Linked DNA regions of Pseudoduganella dura. The protein of the gene in region 1 interacts with the protein of each later gene in a pairwise test. Links are inferred from orthologs where the notes say so. Each region holds a gene or a part of one and is shown on either strand. Other genes may lie near its edges. The genes, in order: GJV26_RS24490 and GJV26_RS02030.

Region 1 (7,050 bases):
GTTTCACGCCGTAGCTGTAGCGCGACGCGGCCAGTTCGACGACGGCCGGATCGAGCCCGGTCTGCGCGGACAGGATCGCCGAGACTTCCCTGGCGTTGTCGCGCCCCCAGTCGTCGACCTTGGCGATTTCCTCGAGCAGGATCTGCTGCAGCGCCGGGTTGCCGCGCGCCCAGTCGCGCGCGGCGAGGTAGAACTGGTGGTTGGAGACCAGGCCCTTGCCGTCGACCAGCACGCGGGCGCCGATCTGCTTCTGCGCGGCGGCGAAGAACGGATCCCAGATCACCCACGCGTCCACCGAACCGCGCTCGAACGCGGCGCGGGCGTCGGCCGGCGGCAGGTAGACCGGCTGGATATCCTTGTACGCCACGCCGGCCTGTTCCAGCGCCCGCAGCAGCAGGTAATGCACGTTCGATCCCTTGTTCAGCGCCACACGCTTGCCCTTCAGCTGGGCGACGCTGGTGAGCTTCGAATCCTTCGGAACGACGATCGCCTCGCTGTGCGGCGACGGCGGCTCGTTGCCCACGTAGACCAGGGCGGCGCCCGCGGCCTGCGCGAAGATCGGCGGCGCCTCGCCCACCGTGCCGAAGTCGATGCTGCCGACATTGAGGCCTTCGAGCAGCTGCGGGCCGGCCGGGAACTCGGTCCACTGCACCGTCACGCCCTGCTGCGCCAGGCGCTTTTCCAGCGTGCCGCGGCCTTTCAGCAAGGTCAGCGTGCCGTATTTCTGGTAACCGATGCGCACCACCTTCGCCGCCTGCGCGTGCGCCAGGCCAGGCGCCAGCCCGGAAAACCCGGCGGCGAAGGCGGTGGACAGCAACAGGCCGATCGTGCGGCGGCGGGCCAGGAGTTTATGTTGTTGCGCCATCATGCGGCCTGCGACGTGTACGGATGATCCTGCAGCGAACGCACGGACGCGCGCTCGGCCTCCTCGGCCGCGGTGCGGTAGCCGAGCGCACGGTCCAGCACGGCCACGCCGGCGGCCACGCGCACGGCGATCTCCGGCGCCAGCAGCACGCCTTCGTGCTCGCTCCACTGCACCTGCTGCGAGGTGGCGTAGATGCTGGTCAGCACCTGGTCCGCTTCCAGCGCATGCAGCACCGGGCGCAGCGCGTAGTCGAGCGCCAGCAGATGCGACTGGCTGCCGCCGGTGGCCACCGGCAGCACGATCTTGCCGGCCAGGCCGTTCTGCGGCAGCAGGTCCAGGAAGGCTTTCAGCACGCCGGAATAGGCGGCCTTGTAGACAGGCGTCGCGACGATCACGGCATGCGCCTCGGCCACTTCCGCCAGCGCCGCGCGGATCACGGCGTCGGTGTTGTCGGCGGCGAGCAGTGCCTGCGCCGGCAGGTCGCGCACGTTCAGGCGGGTGGTGCGGTAGCCGTGGGCGGCCAGCTTGTCGCCGATGTGGTGCAGCAGGCGGCTCGACGAGGAAGGTACCGCGGGGCTGCCGGAAATCAGGAGGATGCTCATGGATGTTCGCCTTCTTTTGCCAGTTGATATAACAATTCAATGTCAGCAAGGCTACGGCAGCGCCACCGGTTACAGAACGAATGGTTTCGCACTTCGATATGTGATTTTCTCAACATGACTTTATCGCATATGGAAGCGTGCTTTTCTTCGTGGACTGACACTTGGGCCGGGCGCAATACTGGCCGCGCTGTCATTTTTTTCATTGTCATTCCTTCGTATACCCATGAACGCACCCGAACCCGCCCTGCAGCATGCCGATCCGCTCGCCGTCGCCGCGTCGCTGGCCGCCGAACTGGCCGCCACGGCGGTCGAACGCGATGCGGCCGGCGGCCACGCGCGCCACGAGCGCCAGCTGATCCGCGCATCCGGCCTGCTCACGCTGTCGATCCCGGCCGACTTCGGCGGCCAGGGCGCCGGCTGGGACACCACCCTGCAGGCGGTGCGCATCCTGGCGCGGGCCGACAGCGCGCTGGCCCATGTCTTCGCATTCCACCACCTGCAACTGGCCGGCATCCAGTTATACGGCACCCAGCAACAGCAGCGCCACCTGCTGCATGCCAGCGTCGACGACAACCTGTTCTGGGGCAATGCCCTGAATCCGCTGGACCGCCGGCTGGCCGCCACCGACGCGAAAGGCGACTTCATCCTCGACGGCACGAAGAGTTTCGCCTCGGGCTCGGTCGGCTCGGACTGGCTGACGATCTCGGCCTGGCACGAACCGACGCAATCGTCGCTGATCGGCGTGCTGCCGACCGGCGCCGACGGCGTGGACGTGCGGGCCGACTGGGATGCGTTCGGCCAGAAGCAGACCGACAGCGGCACCGTGCAGTTCCACGGCACGCTGCTGCCGGTGGGCCTGGTGCTGCAGCAGCCGGGCCAGGCGGCCACGCCGCTGTCCACCGTGCGCTCGCAGGTCGCGCAGCTGATCATGACGAACCTGTACCTGGGCATCGCCGAGGGCGCGTTCGCCGCCGCGCGCGACTACACGGCCGGCGAGGCGCGGCCCTGGTTCGCTTCCGGCGTGGCCAGCGCGGTGGACGACCCGTTCGTGCAGCACCGCTACGGCGAATTGTGGACGCTGCTGCGCCCCGCCGTCGTGCTGGCCGACCATGCCGGCCGCGAACTCGAACGCGTATTCCGGCTGGGAGACGGCGTGACGGCGCGGGACCGCGGCGAACTCGCCGTGGCCGGCGCCGAGGCGAAAGTGCTGGCGCACCGCGCCGCCATCGAGATCGGCAGCCAGCTGTTCGAACTGACGGGCGCGCGGTCGACGTCCGCCCGCTTCGGCTTCGACCGCTACTGGCGCAACGCGCGCGTGCACACGCTGCACGACCCGGTCGACTACAAGTACCGCGACCTGGGGCGCTATGCGCTGACCGGCGCGCTGCCCGAGCCGAGCCCCTATTCATAATCCGAAAGCCTCATCCCATGAATGCATTACACAGCCTGCCGGCGGCGGAACCGCTGATCCGGCTGCGCGGCCTGTCGAAGTCGTTCGGCAGGACGGCCGGCCGGAACGGCGGCAAAAGCGGTGACCGGGACGGCGGCGTGGCCGCCGTGCGCGACGTGTCGCTCGATATCGGCGCCGGCGAGATCTTCGGCATCGCGGGCCGCAGCGGCGCCGGCAAGTCGACCCTGCTGCGCCTGTTCAACCTGCTCGAACAGCCCGACGCCGGCACCGTGACCGTCGACGGCCAGGAACTCACGCGTCTGGACAAGCGCGCGCTGCGCGCGGCGCGCCAGAACATCGGCATGATCTTCCAGGGCTTCAACCTGCTGCAGAACGCCACCGTGGCCGGCAACGTGGCCTTTCCGCTGGAGATCCACGGCGGCCGCTCGCGCGAGGAGATCGCGCGGCGCGTGGCCGATTGCCTGGCCCTGGTGCACCTGGAAGACAAGCCGCAGGCGTATCCGGCCCAGCTTTCCGGCGGCCAGCGCCAGCGCGTGGCGATCGCCCGCGCGCTGGCCAGCGGACCGGCCGTGCTGCTGTGCGACGAACCCACTTCCGCCCTCGACGCCGAGACCACGCGCAGCATCCTGGCGACCCTGCGCGACGTGAACGCGCGGCTGAACGTGACGATCGTGATCGTCAGCCACGAGCTCGACGTGCTGGCCGCGCTATGCCACCGCGTGGCCGTGATCGATGGTGGCGAAGTCGCCGAGATCGTGAGCCCGGAAACGCCGCACGCCATCACCGCACTGGGGCGCGAGCTCGTGTCGCTGTTTTCGGCTCCGTCTTCGGCCCTGGCTTCATCCCCGTCTTCGGCGCCTTCGCGCTCGCCGGCCCGGGAGGTCCACCATGCCTGACAAGTGGATCGAACTGCTGCCCGAGCTGTGGACGGCGCTGGGGCAGACGCTGACGATGCTGTCGATCGGCCTGTCGGCGGCGGTGCTGCTGGGCGGCCCGCTGGGCGTGGTGCTGTTCCTCGTCTCGAGCGGCAAGCCGCTGCAGAACCGCTTCGCCGCGGCCGTGCTGGGCTGGTTCGTCAACACCGTGCGCTCGTTCCCGTTCATCATCCTGCTGGTGGCGCTGGTGCCGCTCACGCGGATCATCGCCGGCACCTCGATCGGCCCGCTGGCGGCCAGCGTGCCGCTGTCGTGCGCGGCAATCCCCTACTTCGCCCGGCTGGTCGAACAGAACCTGCGCGAAGTGCCGCGCGGCGTGATCGAGGCGGCGCACGCGATGGGGGCCAGCGAACTGCAGATCGTGCTGCGCGTGCTGCTGGTGGAAGCGCGCTCCGGCCTGGTGCTGGCCCTGACGGTGCTGGCGATCAGTTTCCTGTCCTATTCGGCGGTGGCCGGCGTGGTGGGCGGCGGCGGCATCGGTGACCTGGCCATCCGCTACGGCTACTACCGCTTCGAGACCGAGATGATGGTCGCCACCGTGGTGCTGCTGGTGCTGATCGTGCAGCTGGTTCAATTTTCCGGCGCCCGCCTCGCGCGCCGCCTCGACAAACGCTAGGAGTTTTCATGACCGTCAAGACCATGCCACGCCCCGCATTCAATCTCCGGCCGATCCTGTTCGCCCTGCTGCTCCCTTCGCTGGCGGCGCATGTCCCCGTCCACGCGAAGGACCCGAAGGAACTGGTGATCGGCACCAGCGCCGGCCCCTACGCCGACCAAGTGAAGCTGGGCATCAAGCCGATCCTGGAACGCCAGGGCTACAAGGTGAAGCTGGTCGAATTCAACGATTACATCCAGCCCAATTTCGCGCTGGCCGAAGGGTCGCTGGACGCGAACGTGTTCCAGCATGTCGTCTACCTGAACAAGTTCGCCGCCGAGAAAAAGCTGGCCATCGTGCCGCTGGTGACCGTGCCGACTGCCCCGATCGCGATCTACAGCAAGAAGCACAGGAGCCTGGACGAGGTGAAGGAAGGCGCCACCGTCGCGCTGCCGAACGATCCCACCAACGGGGCGCGCGCCCTGGTGGTGCTCGAACAGCTGGGCTGGATCAGGCTGCGCCCGGGCATCGACCCGGTGCGCGCCTCCGAGCGGGACGTGGCGCAGAACGTGAAGAAAATCAGGCTGGTGCCGCTGGAAGCGGCCCAGCTGCCCCGCTCGCTGCAGGATACCGACTACTCGTTCGTCAACGGCAACTATGCGCTCGCCTCCGGCCTGAAGCTGCGCGACGCGCTGAAGACGGAAAAGATCTCGCCGAACTACGTGAACCTGGTGGCCGTCAAGGCCGCCGACAAGGACAAGCAGTTCGCGAAGGACATCGCCGCCGCCTACCGCTCGCGGGAATTCCTCGCGGTGACGAACAAGCATTTCGCCGATTATGCGAAGACCGATTACCAGCTCGCGCTCGAAGCGGGCAAGTGAAGCGCAAGAGTCGCGGCTGAATCTGCAAGTGAATCTGCAACTGTATCTGCAATTGACTCACAACTGATCTGCAGGCAAGGCACCGAATACATCACATGAAGGAAGATCGAACCATGAAACGCCGTACGTTATTGAAATCCGTGGCCGGTGCCGCCGCGGTGCTGGCCGTGCCGTCGCTGGTGCGCGCCGCGGGGCCGCTCAAGGAGCTGCGCCTCGATTACGCCTATTACTCGCCGACCAGCCTCGTCCTGCGACGCTTCGGCTGGCTGGAAGAAGCGTTCAAGCCGGCCGGCACCGACATCAAGTGGGTCCTGTCCGCCGGCAGCAACCGGGCGCTCGAATACCTGAACGGCAACAGCATCGACATCGGCTCCTCGGCCGGCCTGGCGGCCCTGCTGGCGCGCGCCAACGGCAATCCGATCCGCACGCCGTACATCTACTCGCGCCCGGAATGGACGGCGCTGGTGGTGCGCAAGGATTCGCCGGTCCGCTCGGTGGCCGACCTGAAAGGTAAAAAAATCGCGGCCACGAAGGGTACCGACCCTTACCTGTTCCTGCTTCGCTCCCTGAAACAGGCCGGCCTGAAGCGGGGCGACATCGAACACGTGGCGCTGCAGCACGCCGATGGCCGCGCGGCGCTGGAACAGGGCCGCGTGGATGCATGGGCCGGGCTCGATCCGCACATGGCCGCCAGCGAGCTGGAAGGCGGCTCGCGGCTGGTCTACCGGAACGTGGCGTTCAATACCTACGGCTTCCTGAACGTGCGCGAGGAATTCCTGGCGCAGCGGCCCGAGGAAACCACGCGCGTGCTGGCGGCCTACGAGCGGGCGCGCAAATGGATCATCGCCAACCCGTCCGAAGCGGCGCGCATCCTGTCCGAGGAAGCCAAGGTCTCGCTGCCGGTCGCGCTGCTGCAGGTGAAGCTGCGCAGCGATTTCTCGCAGCCGCAGCCGGGCGACGAACACGTGGCGGCGCTGAAGCAGGCCGCGCCGATCCTGAAGGAAGAAGCACTGGTCAAGCCCGGCACGGACCTGAACAGGACCATCGCCGACCTGGTCGATACCCGCTTCGCCCGGGCGGTGACCGCCAGGGCATGAGCATGGCGCCCCCCACCCTGCAATCGAGCATCGAGATGGTGGGCGACACGCCCGCCGCCGGCCCGCTGCCGCCCGCGTTGGCGCCCGGCGTCGCGCCGGGGCGCTTCCGCCCGCATCCGGCGTGGGGCCTGCTGCTGCCGGCGCTGGCCCTGGCGGGCGTCGAGGTGCTGGTGCGCACCGGCGCCGTGCCCGCGCACCTGCTGCCGCCGCCTTCGGAGATCGCGGCCACGCTGGCGCAACTGGTTCATGCCGACCTGCTGTGGCACGTGCTCGCCAGCACCCTGCGCGTGGCCGCCGGTTTTGCCGCGGGCGCGCTGCTCGGCATCGTCGTCGGCGCCGCCGTCGGCCTGGATGCGCGCATCGCCACGCTGCTCGATCCCACGTTCCAGGCATTGCGCGCGGTGCCGTCGCTGGCCTGGGTGCCGCTGCTGCTGCTGTGGCTGGGCATCGACGAGGCGCCGAAGCTGGTGCTGATCGCGATCGGCGCGTTCTTCCCCGTCTACATGGGGGCCGCATCCGGCATCGCCGGCGTCGACCGGAAACTGGTCGAGGTGGGCCGGCTGTACCGGCTGAGCGGCGTGGCGCTGGCCCGGCGCGTGCTGCTGCCGGCCGCGCTGCCGTCGCTGATGACGGGGTTGCGCAACGGCCTGTCGCTGGCGTGGAT
Region 2 (7,098 bases), 5.2 Mb from region 1 along the record:
GCCCCGGCCGCATCGCGCGCGAATGGCGCGTGGACATTCCCCGGCCGCGGGAGGACCACGGCGACGAGATCGTGCGCCTGCGCCTGGAAATCGTCGCCGCGCTGCGCGACGCCACCAACCTTGCTGGATAACCCCTATGAACAACAACGAAAACATCCATATCTGCGCCGCATCCGACTGCGATTGCGGCATGACGCGCCGCGACTTCCTGCGCATGTCCGCGCTGGCCACGGCCAGCGCGGCCGCGCCGCTGATGTTCGCCGGCGATGCGCGCGCACAGGCCTTCAAGGGTGACGACCAGCCGGTGAAGATCGGCTACCTGCCGATCACCGACGCGGCGCCGCTGCTGGTGGCGCACGGCCGCAAGCTGTTCGAGGCGCAGGGCCTGAAGACCGAAACGCCGCGGCTGTTCCGCAGCTGGGCGCAGATCGTGGAGGCGTTCGTCTCCGGGCAGGTCAACGTGATCCACCTGCTGTCGCCGGCCACGCTGTGGGTGCGCTACGGCTCGAAATTCCCGGCGAAGGTGGTGGCATGGAACCACGTCAATGGTTCGGGGCTGACGGTGCTCAACGAGATCAACTCGGTGGCCGACCTGGGCGGCAGGACCGTGGCGATTCCATTCTGGTATTCGATCCACAACATCCTGCTGCAAAAGCTGCTGGCGGCCCACAAGCTGACGGTGGTCACCCGCGGCCGCGGCGCGGAACTGAAGAAGAACGAAGTGAGCCTGGTGGTGATGGCGCCGTCCGAGATGGTGTCGGCGCTGGCGTCGAAATCGATCGCCGGCTACATCGTGGCCGAGCCGTTCAACGCGCTGGCCGAGACTGCCGGCGTGGGCAAGATCCTGCGCTTCTCCGGCGACGTGTGGAAGAACCACGCCTGCTGCGTGACGTTCCTGGCCGAGCGCGACCTGGCCGACAAGCCGGAATGGTCGCAGCGCGTGACCAACGCGATCGTCAACGCGCAGCTGTGGTCCCGCTCCAACCAGGTGGAGACGGCGAAGATGCTGTCGGCGTCGGGTCCGAACCGCTACACGCCGCACCAGCTGCAGCCGCTTACCAAGGTGCTCGCCGTGACCGACTATTCGGACTATGAAAAGCGCGGCATCATCGCGCACCCGCAGTGGCAGCAGCGGCGCATCGACTTCCAGCCGTTCCCGTTCGCGTCGTACACCGAGGAGATGGTGCGCGCGCTGGTGCAGACGAAAGTGGAGGGCGACGCGAAATTCCTGGCAGGGCTCGATCCGAAATTCGTCGCCCGCGACCTGGTCGACGACCGCTTCGTGCGCAAGTCGATCGCCGCGGCCGGCGGCCCGGCCGCATTCGGCCTGCCGGCCAACCTGCTGCGGACCGAGACGGTGGCCGTTTGACGATGCCGGCAAGGTTCCTGCTGCCGGTGATCGGCATCGCGCTGGCTGTCGTGCTGTGGTCGCTCGGCGTGTCGTTCCTGGAGGCGCGCACGCCGATCGCCGCGGCCTTCGCGCCGCTGGCCACCGCACACGCGTTTATCGACATGGTGCAAGGGCCGGATATCTGGGTGCACGTTGCCACGAGCCTCAAGCGTGTCGGCATCGGGCTGCTATGCGCGATCGTCGTGGGCGTGCCGCTGGGGATCCTGGTGGCGCTGTCGCGCGGCTTCGCGCAGGCCAGCACGCCGCTGTTCCAGCTGCTGCGGATGGTGTCGCCGCTGTCGTGGATGCCGCTGGCCGTGATGGCCCTCGGCGTCGGCGACGCGCCGGTGTACTTCCTGCTGGCGTTCGCCGCCACGTGGCCGCTGATGCTGAACACGGTGGCCGGCGTGGCGCAGCTCGATCCGAACTGGATGCTGCTGGCGCGCAGCCTGTCGGCCACCCGCTTCGAGATCGTGTGGCGCGTGGTCCTGCCGGGCATCACCGCGCACATCCTCACCGGCGTGCGCCTCGCGATCGGCATCATCTGGATCGTGCTGGTGCCGGCAGAGATGCTGGGCGTGTCGGCCGGCCTGGGCTACTTCATCCTCGATACGCGCGACAGGCTCGCCTACTCCGAGCTGACGGCCGCGATCATCCTGATCGGCCTGCTGGGCTACGCGCTCGACTACCTGGCCCGCGCCGCCCATGCGCGCTGGCTGCATGCCAGGCCGGCGGGGCAGGGCTGACGTTTCCGTCCACATCTGCCGGTACCGGGCAGCGCGGCAGAACTGTCACGCGACAAAGCTTGTGCCGGATCAAAAAATGACCTGGGGCCAGGCCCCAGGACAAAACCTGTGCCAGATCAAGGAATGACCTGGGGCCAGGCCCCAGGACAAAACCTGCGATAGATCAAAGTTGTCCCAGCCGTGTGCCACGCCGTTTCCATTGCTATAGAATCACCCGCAACCTGAAATCGTTGTCACAACATTGAGAGGAGCTGGGCATGACCGTGCATCTGGATCGACGTGGTTTTGTTCTTGCCGCCGGCGGCGCCATCGCGGCATCGGCCATCGGCGGGTCCGCCCTGGCGCAGCCGGCGGGGCGCAAGCTGGGATATGCGATCGTGGGCCTGGGCGGTTACGGCCTGGGCCAGATCATTCCACAATTCAAGAACTGCCAGCACAGCAGGCTGGTCGCGCTGGTCAGCGGCGATGCGGCCAAGGCGAAGCGGGTGGCGGCAGAGTATGGCGTGCCGCCGTCGGGCATCTACGACTACAACAATTTCGACAGGATCCGCGACAATCCGGAAGTCGACATCGTCTACGTGTGCCTGCCGGTGTCGATGCACGCCGAATACACGATCCGCGCGGCGAAGGCCGGCAAGCACGTGCTGTGCGAGAAGCCGATGGCGCTGTCGTCGAAGGAATGCGAAGCGATGATCGCCGCGTGCCGGCAGGCCGGCAAGAAGCTGATGATCGGCTATCGCTGCCATTTCGAGCCGACGAATCTCGAAGCGATCCGCCGCGCGCGCGCCGGCGAGATCGGCAAGCTGCGCTATTTCCGCTCCGAGCACGGCTACACGGCCGGCGACCCGACGGCATGGCGCCTGAAGAAGGCGATGTCGGGCGGCGGGTCGATCATGGACATCGGCATCTATGCGCTGCAGGCTGCGCGCTACATGACGGGCGAGGAACCGGTCGCCGTGTATGCGAAGGAGACGACCGACCGCAACGATCCGCGCTTCAGGGAGGTGGAAGACATGATCGAGTTCCAGCTCGAATTCCCGTCCGGCGTGATCGGCTCGTGCATGTCGATGTACAGCGCCAACCGGAACCAGGTACTGCTGATGGGCGACAAGGGCCGCATCGAGATGGAGCCCGCCACCGGCTACAGCGGCCAGCGGTTGTGGGTGGGCCGGGGCCGGGAGAACGAGATCCAGCCGCCGCCGGGCCCGGGCAGGAACCAGTTCGCCGGCCAGCTCGATCACCTGTCGCAGTGCGTGATCGAAAACCGCGAACCGGTCGTGCCGGGCGAGGAAGGCCTGCGCGACATCCGCATCATCGAGGCGGTCTACCAGTCGGCGCGGGAAAAGCGGCGCATCGCGCTGAAGGCCTGACGCCGGCACGGCCGGAGACAGGCTCCTGTTCCTGGCGCGTTTGCGCGCAAACCGGTGCACGGGGGAGGTGGTTTGCCCCCATGCCCTCGTGCGCTTCGCAGTTGCCGGGCATGCGCCGAAAATTTCCTGCCGCGCCGCCGGTTTTTTTGCAATTGTTTCCGTTAAGCTAACGTCTCTGACAACGATACCATAAAGGAGACACATGCTTCAGCGAACAACCCTGTCCGCGGCGATCGCGCTGGCGCTCGCATTCCCCTCCATGGCGGCCGACCGGGAACGCGCCGAATGGGAACAGCCGGAAGTGGTGGCCGTGAACCGCGAGCCGATGAAGGCCACCTTCTTCAACTTCGAATCGGCCGACAAGGCGCTGGCCGGCGACAAGGCCGCGTCCGGCTGGTTCCGGTCGCTGGACGGCGCCTGGTCGTTCGCGTACTCGCCGACGCCGGAAGCGCGGCCGAAGGACTTCTACAAGCCGTCGTTCGACACGGGCAAGTGGGCCACCGTGCAGGTGCCCGGCATGATGCAGGCGCAGGGCTACGGCAAGCCGATCTTCACCAACATCAAGTATCCGTTCCCCGCCAACGAACCGTTCATTCCGCACGAACTCAATGAAGTGGGCTCGTACCGGCGCGACATCGACATCCCCGCGAACTGGCAGGGGCGCGACGTATTCCTGCACATCGGCGCCGCGGGCGCGGCGTACTACGTGTGGGTCAACGGGGAAAAGGTGGGTTACTCGGAGGATTCCAAGCTGCCGTCGGAGTTCGACGTCACGCGTTTCCTGCGCCCGGGCCGCAACACGGTGGCCATCGAGGTGTATCGCTGGGCCGATGCGTCGTACCTGGAAGACCAGGATTTCTGGCGCGTCTCCGGCATCGAGCGCAGCGTCTACCTGTATGCGGAGCCGAAGACGCGGCTGCGCGATTTCAGGGTGACCGCGTCGCTCGACAAGGCATACCGCGACGGCCGCTTCGAGCTGGCGGCGGAGGTGGCCGGCCAGCCGGCCGCGGTCGAGGTGCGGGCGCGGGTGCTGGACGGCACGCGGCCCGTGCTGGAACTGAAAGGCACGCCCGGTGCGGACCGCAAGGCGGTGCTGGGCGGCACGGTGCCGGCCGTGAAGCCGTGGTCGGCCGAGACGCCGAACCTGTACACGCTGCTGGTGGAGGTGGTGGACGGGCAGGGCAGGCTGCTGTCGGCCACGTCGCGCCGCATCGGTTTTCGCACCGTGGAAATCGCCGATGGCGAGGTGCGCGTCAACGGCAAGCGCGTGATGATGCGCGGCGTGAACCGGCACGAGCACGACCCGGTCACCTACCGCGTGATGTCGATGGAAACGATGCGGCGCGACATCGAGCTGATGAAGCAGGCCAACGTCAACGCGGTGCGCACGTCGCACTACCCGAACGACCCGCGCTGGTACGACCTGGCGGACGAATACGGCCTGTACGTGATGGACGAAGCCAACATCGAATCGCACGAGTACATGGACAGGGGCGACCGGGCGCCGGACGCGGAAAGCCGCGCGAAGATCCAGCTCGGCTACAAGCCGCACTGGCGCATCGCCCACGTGGACCGGGTCAGCCGCATGGTGGAGCGCGACAAGAACCACCCGTCGATCATCTTCTGGTCGCTGGGGAACGAGGCCGGCACGGGCCCGAACTTCGAGGCGGCCGCGGCCTGGATCCGGAAAGCCGATCCGACCCGCCTGATCAGCTACCTCGGCCACGGCACGCTGGGCGAGGTGCACAAGCCCAACGACTACGTGGACATCTACGCGCCGATGTACGACGACATCACGAAGATGGTCGACTACGCGCAGGACCCGGCGTTCCGCCAGCCGATGATCCAGTGCGAGTATGCGCATGCGATGGGCAATTCGCTGGGCAACCTGGAGGATTACTGGAGCACGATCCGGGCGCACCGCAAGCTGCAGGGCGGCTTCATCTGGGATTGGGTCGACCAGAGCGTGTTCGCCCGCGATGCGCAGGGGCGGCAATACTGGGCATCCGGCTTCGACCTGAACCCGGAGCGGGGCGACAACAGCGTGATCGGCGACGGCGTGGTGCGCGGCGACCGCACGCCGGACCCGGAGTACTACGAGCTGCAGAAGGTCTACTCGCCGGTGGTGTTCGAGGGCACCCCCGGGAAGGGAACCGTCACCGTCGTCAACCGCTACGATTTCCGCGGGCTCGACCACCTCGACTTCGATTGGGAACTGCTGCGCGACGGCATTGCGGTGAAACAGGGCCGGATCGATGGCGTGAAAGTCGCGGCCGGTGCGCGGCAGGATGTGAAGCTGGCGCTGCCTTCGCGCCCGCATGGCGGCGGGGAATATGTGTTGACGGTTCGGGCCAGACTGCGCGCCGCGGAGCAGGGCATGGCCGCCGGCGCCGTCGTGGGCTGGTCGCAATTCGTGCTGCCATCGGCCGGCAAGCCGGCTACGCCGCGGGTTGCCGCGGGCGTCGCGCCGCAGCGCAGCGGCGACACGATCGCGCTGGCCAGTGCATCGGCACGGCTCGAGATCGATGCGAAGACCGGTACCGTCGGCTACAGCGTGGCGGGCAAGCCGGTCCTGGCGGGCGGCACGCCGAACTTCTGGCGCGGCCTGACGGACAACGACGAAGGCACCGGCACCATGAAGACCAATGCGGTCTGGGGTGAATTCACGAAGGCGCGCAAGGTGCGCGACGTGCGGATCGACGGCGGCGCGGTCAGGGTGCTGTATTCGTTCGGCGCCGGCGCGGCGCATTGGGAGAACGTGTACCGGATGCGTTCCGACGGCAGCGTCGACGTGCAGGCCACGTTCACGCCGCTGCGGGATGATTTGCCCGACCCGTTGCGCCTCGGCCTGCGCTTCGACAGCGCGCCGCAGCTGGACACGGTGAGCTGGTACGGCCGCGGTCCGCACGAGTCGTATGCCGACCGCAAGACCGGCGCGGCGCTCGGCATCCACACCGGCAAGGTGGCGGACCAGCACCACGGCTACATGCGGCCCCAGGAAACCGGCAACAAGACGGACGTGCGCTGGTTCGAACTGCGCGGCGACGGCGCGCCCGGCGTTGCGGTGCGTGGTGAAAAACCGCTGTCCTTCAACGCGCTGGCGTTCCCGTACGAAGATCTTGAGTTGCGCCCGCGCGGCACGTGGAAGAGCTCGGAGATCCGGCCCCATGGCAACGGCAGCGTGCTGATCGACCTGGCCCAGGCCGGCGTCGGTGGCGACGATGGCTGGAGCCCCAACGGGCGGCCGCTGGTCAAGTACCGCATCCCGCTGGCGCCGGCCACCTATTCGTTCACGCTGTCACCGAAGCGGTAAGCACCAGGAGCTAACGATGAGTCTGTGTCTACCTCGGGGTCAACCCCGTTTTCGGACACGGGCTCGGCCAATGTAAAGTTCAGCTCGTGTCCACTTTCGGGGTTGCCCCCATGGTGGACACGGTCCCGGCCGTAGATCGCCGGCTGCGTCACCTTGCCAGCCACCCCCCATCGACCGGCAGCACGATGCCGTGCACGTAGTCGCTGGCGCGGCTGGCCAGGAAGATGGCGGCGCCGGCCAGGTCGTCCGGCTGGCCCCAGCGTTCCGCCGGGATGCGTG

What was found.
Region 2: the proteins of GJV26_RS24490 (region 1) and GJV26_RS02030 interact in binary tests that used the Escherichia coli proteins (3 or more experiments, as listed by UniProt). The link is inferred for Pseudoduganella dura from one-to-one orthologs.

What each region holds. Positions count from the first base shown.
Region 1 is NZ_WNWM01000002.1:5,604,982-5,612,031, reverse strand. What follows is about bases 2,019-4,834. They hold GJV26_RS24490 (methionine ABC transporter ATP-binding protein), read left to right. Parts: upstream 2,019-2,895; coding sequence 2,896-3,774; downstream 3,775-4,834. Other genes in these bases: GJV26_RS24480 (MetQ/NlpA family ABC transporter substrate-binding protein), read left to right, coding at 4,438-4,834; GJV26_RS24485 (methionine ABC transporter permease), read left to right, coding at 3,767-4,429; GJV26_RS24495 (acyl-CoA dehydrogenase family protein), read left to right, coding at 2,019-2,878. In the rest of the region: GJV26_RS24505 (sulfonate ABC transporter substrate-binding protein), read right to left, coding at 1-868; ssuE (NADPH-dependent FMN reductase), read right to left, coding at 865-1,467; more of GJV26_RS24495, read left to right, coding at 1,691-2,018; more of GJV26_RS24480, read left to right, coding at 4,835-5,289; GJV26_RS24475 (aliphatic sulfonate ABC transporter substrate-binding protein), read left to right, coding at 5,403-6,386; GJV26_RS24470 (ABC transporter permease), read left to right, coding at 6,425-7,050. UniProt on the Escherichia coli protein: Part of the ABC transporter complex MetNIQ involved in methionine import. Responsible for energy coupling to the transport system. It has also been shown to be involved in formyl-L-methionine transport.
Region 2 is NZ_WNWM01000002.1:417,386-424,483, reverse strand. What follows is about bases 1,586-4,449. They hold GJV26_RS02030 (Gfo/Idh/MocA family protein), read left to right. Parts: upstream 1,586-2,393; coding sequence 2,394-3,506; downstream 3,507-4,449. Other genes in these bases: GJV26_RS02025 (glycoside hydrolase family 2 TIM barrel-domain containing protein), read left to right, coding at 3,709-4,449; GJV26_RS02035 (ABC transporter permease), read left to right, coding at 1,586-2,136. In the rest of the region: GJV26_RS02045 (ABC transporter ATP-binding protein), read left to right, coding at 1-131; GJV26_RS02040 (ABC transporter substrate-binding protein), read left to right, coding at 137-1,369; more of GJV26_RS02035, read left to right, coding at 1,372-1,585; more of GJV26_RS02025, read left to right, coding at 4,450-6,819; 2-dehydro-3-deoxy-D-gluconate 5-dehydrogenase KduD, read right to left, coding at 6,968-7,098. UniProt on the Escherichia coli protein: Hydratase involved in the degradation of sialic acids. Catalyzes the reversible conversion of the dehydrated form of N-acetylneuraminate (Neu5Ac), 2,7-anhydro-N-acetylneuraminate (2,7-AN), to Neu5Ac.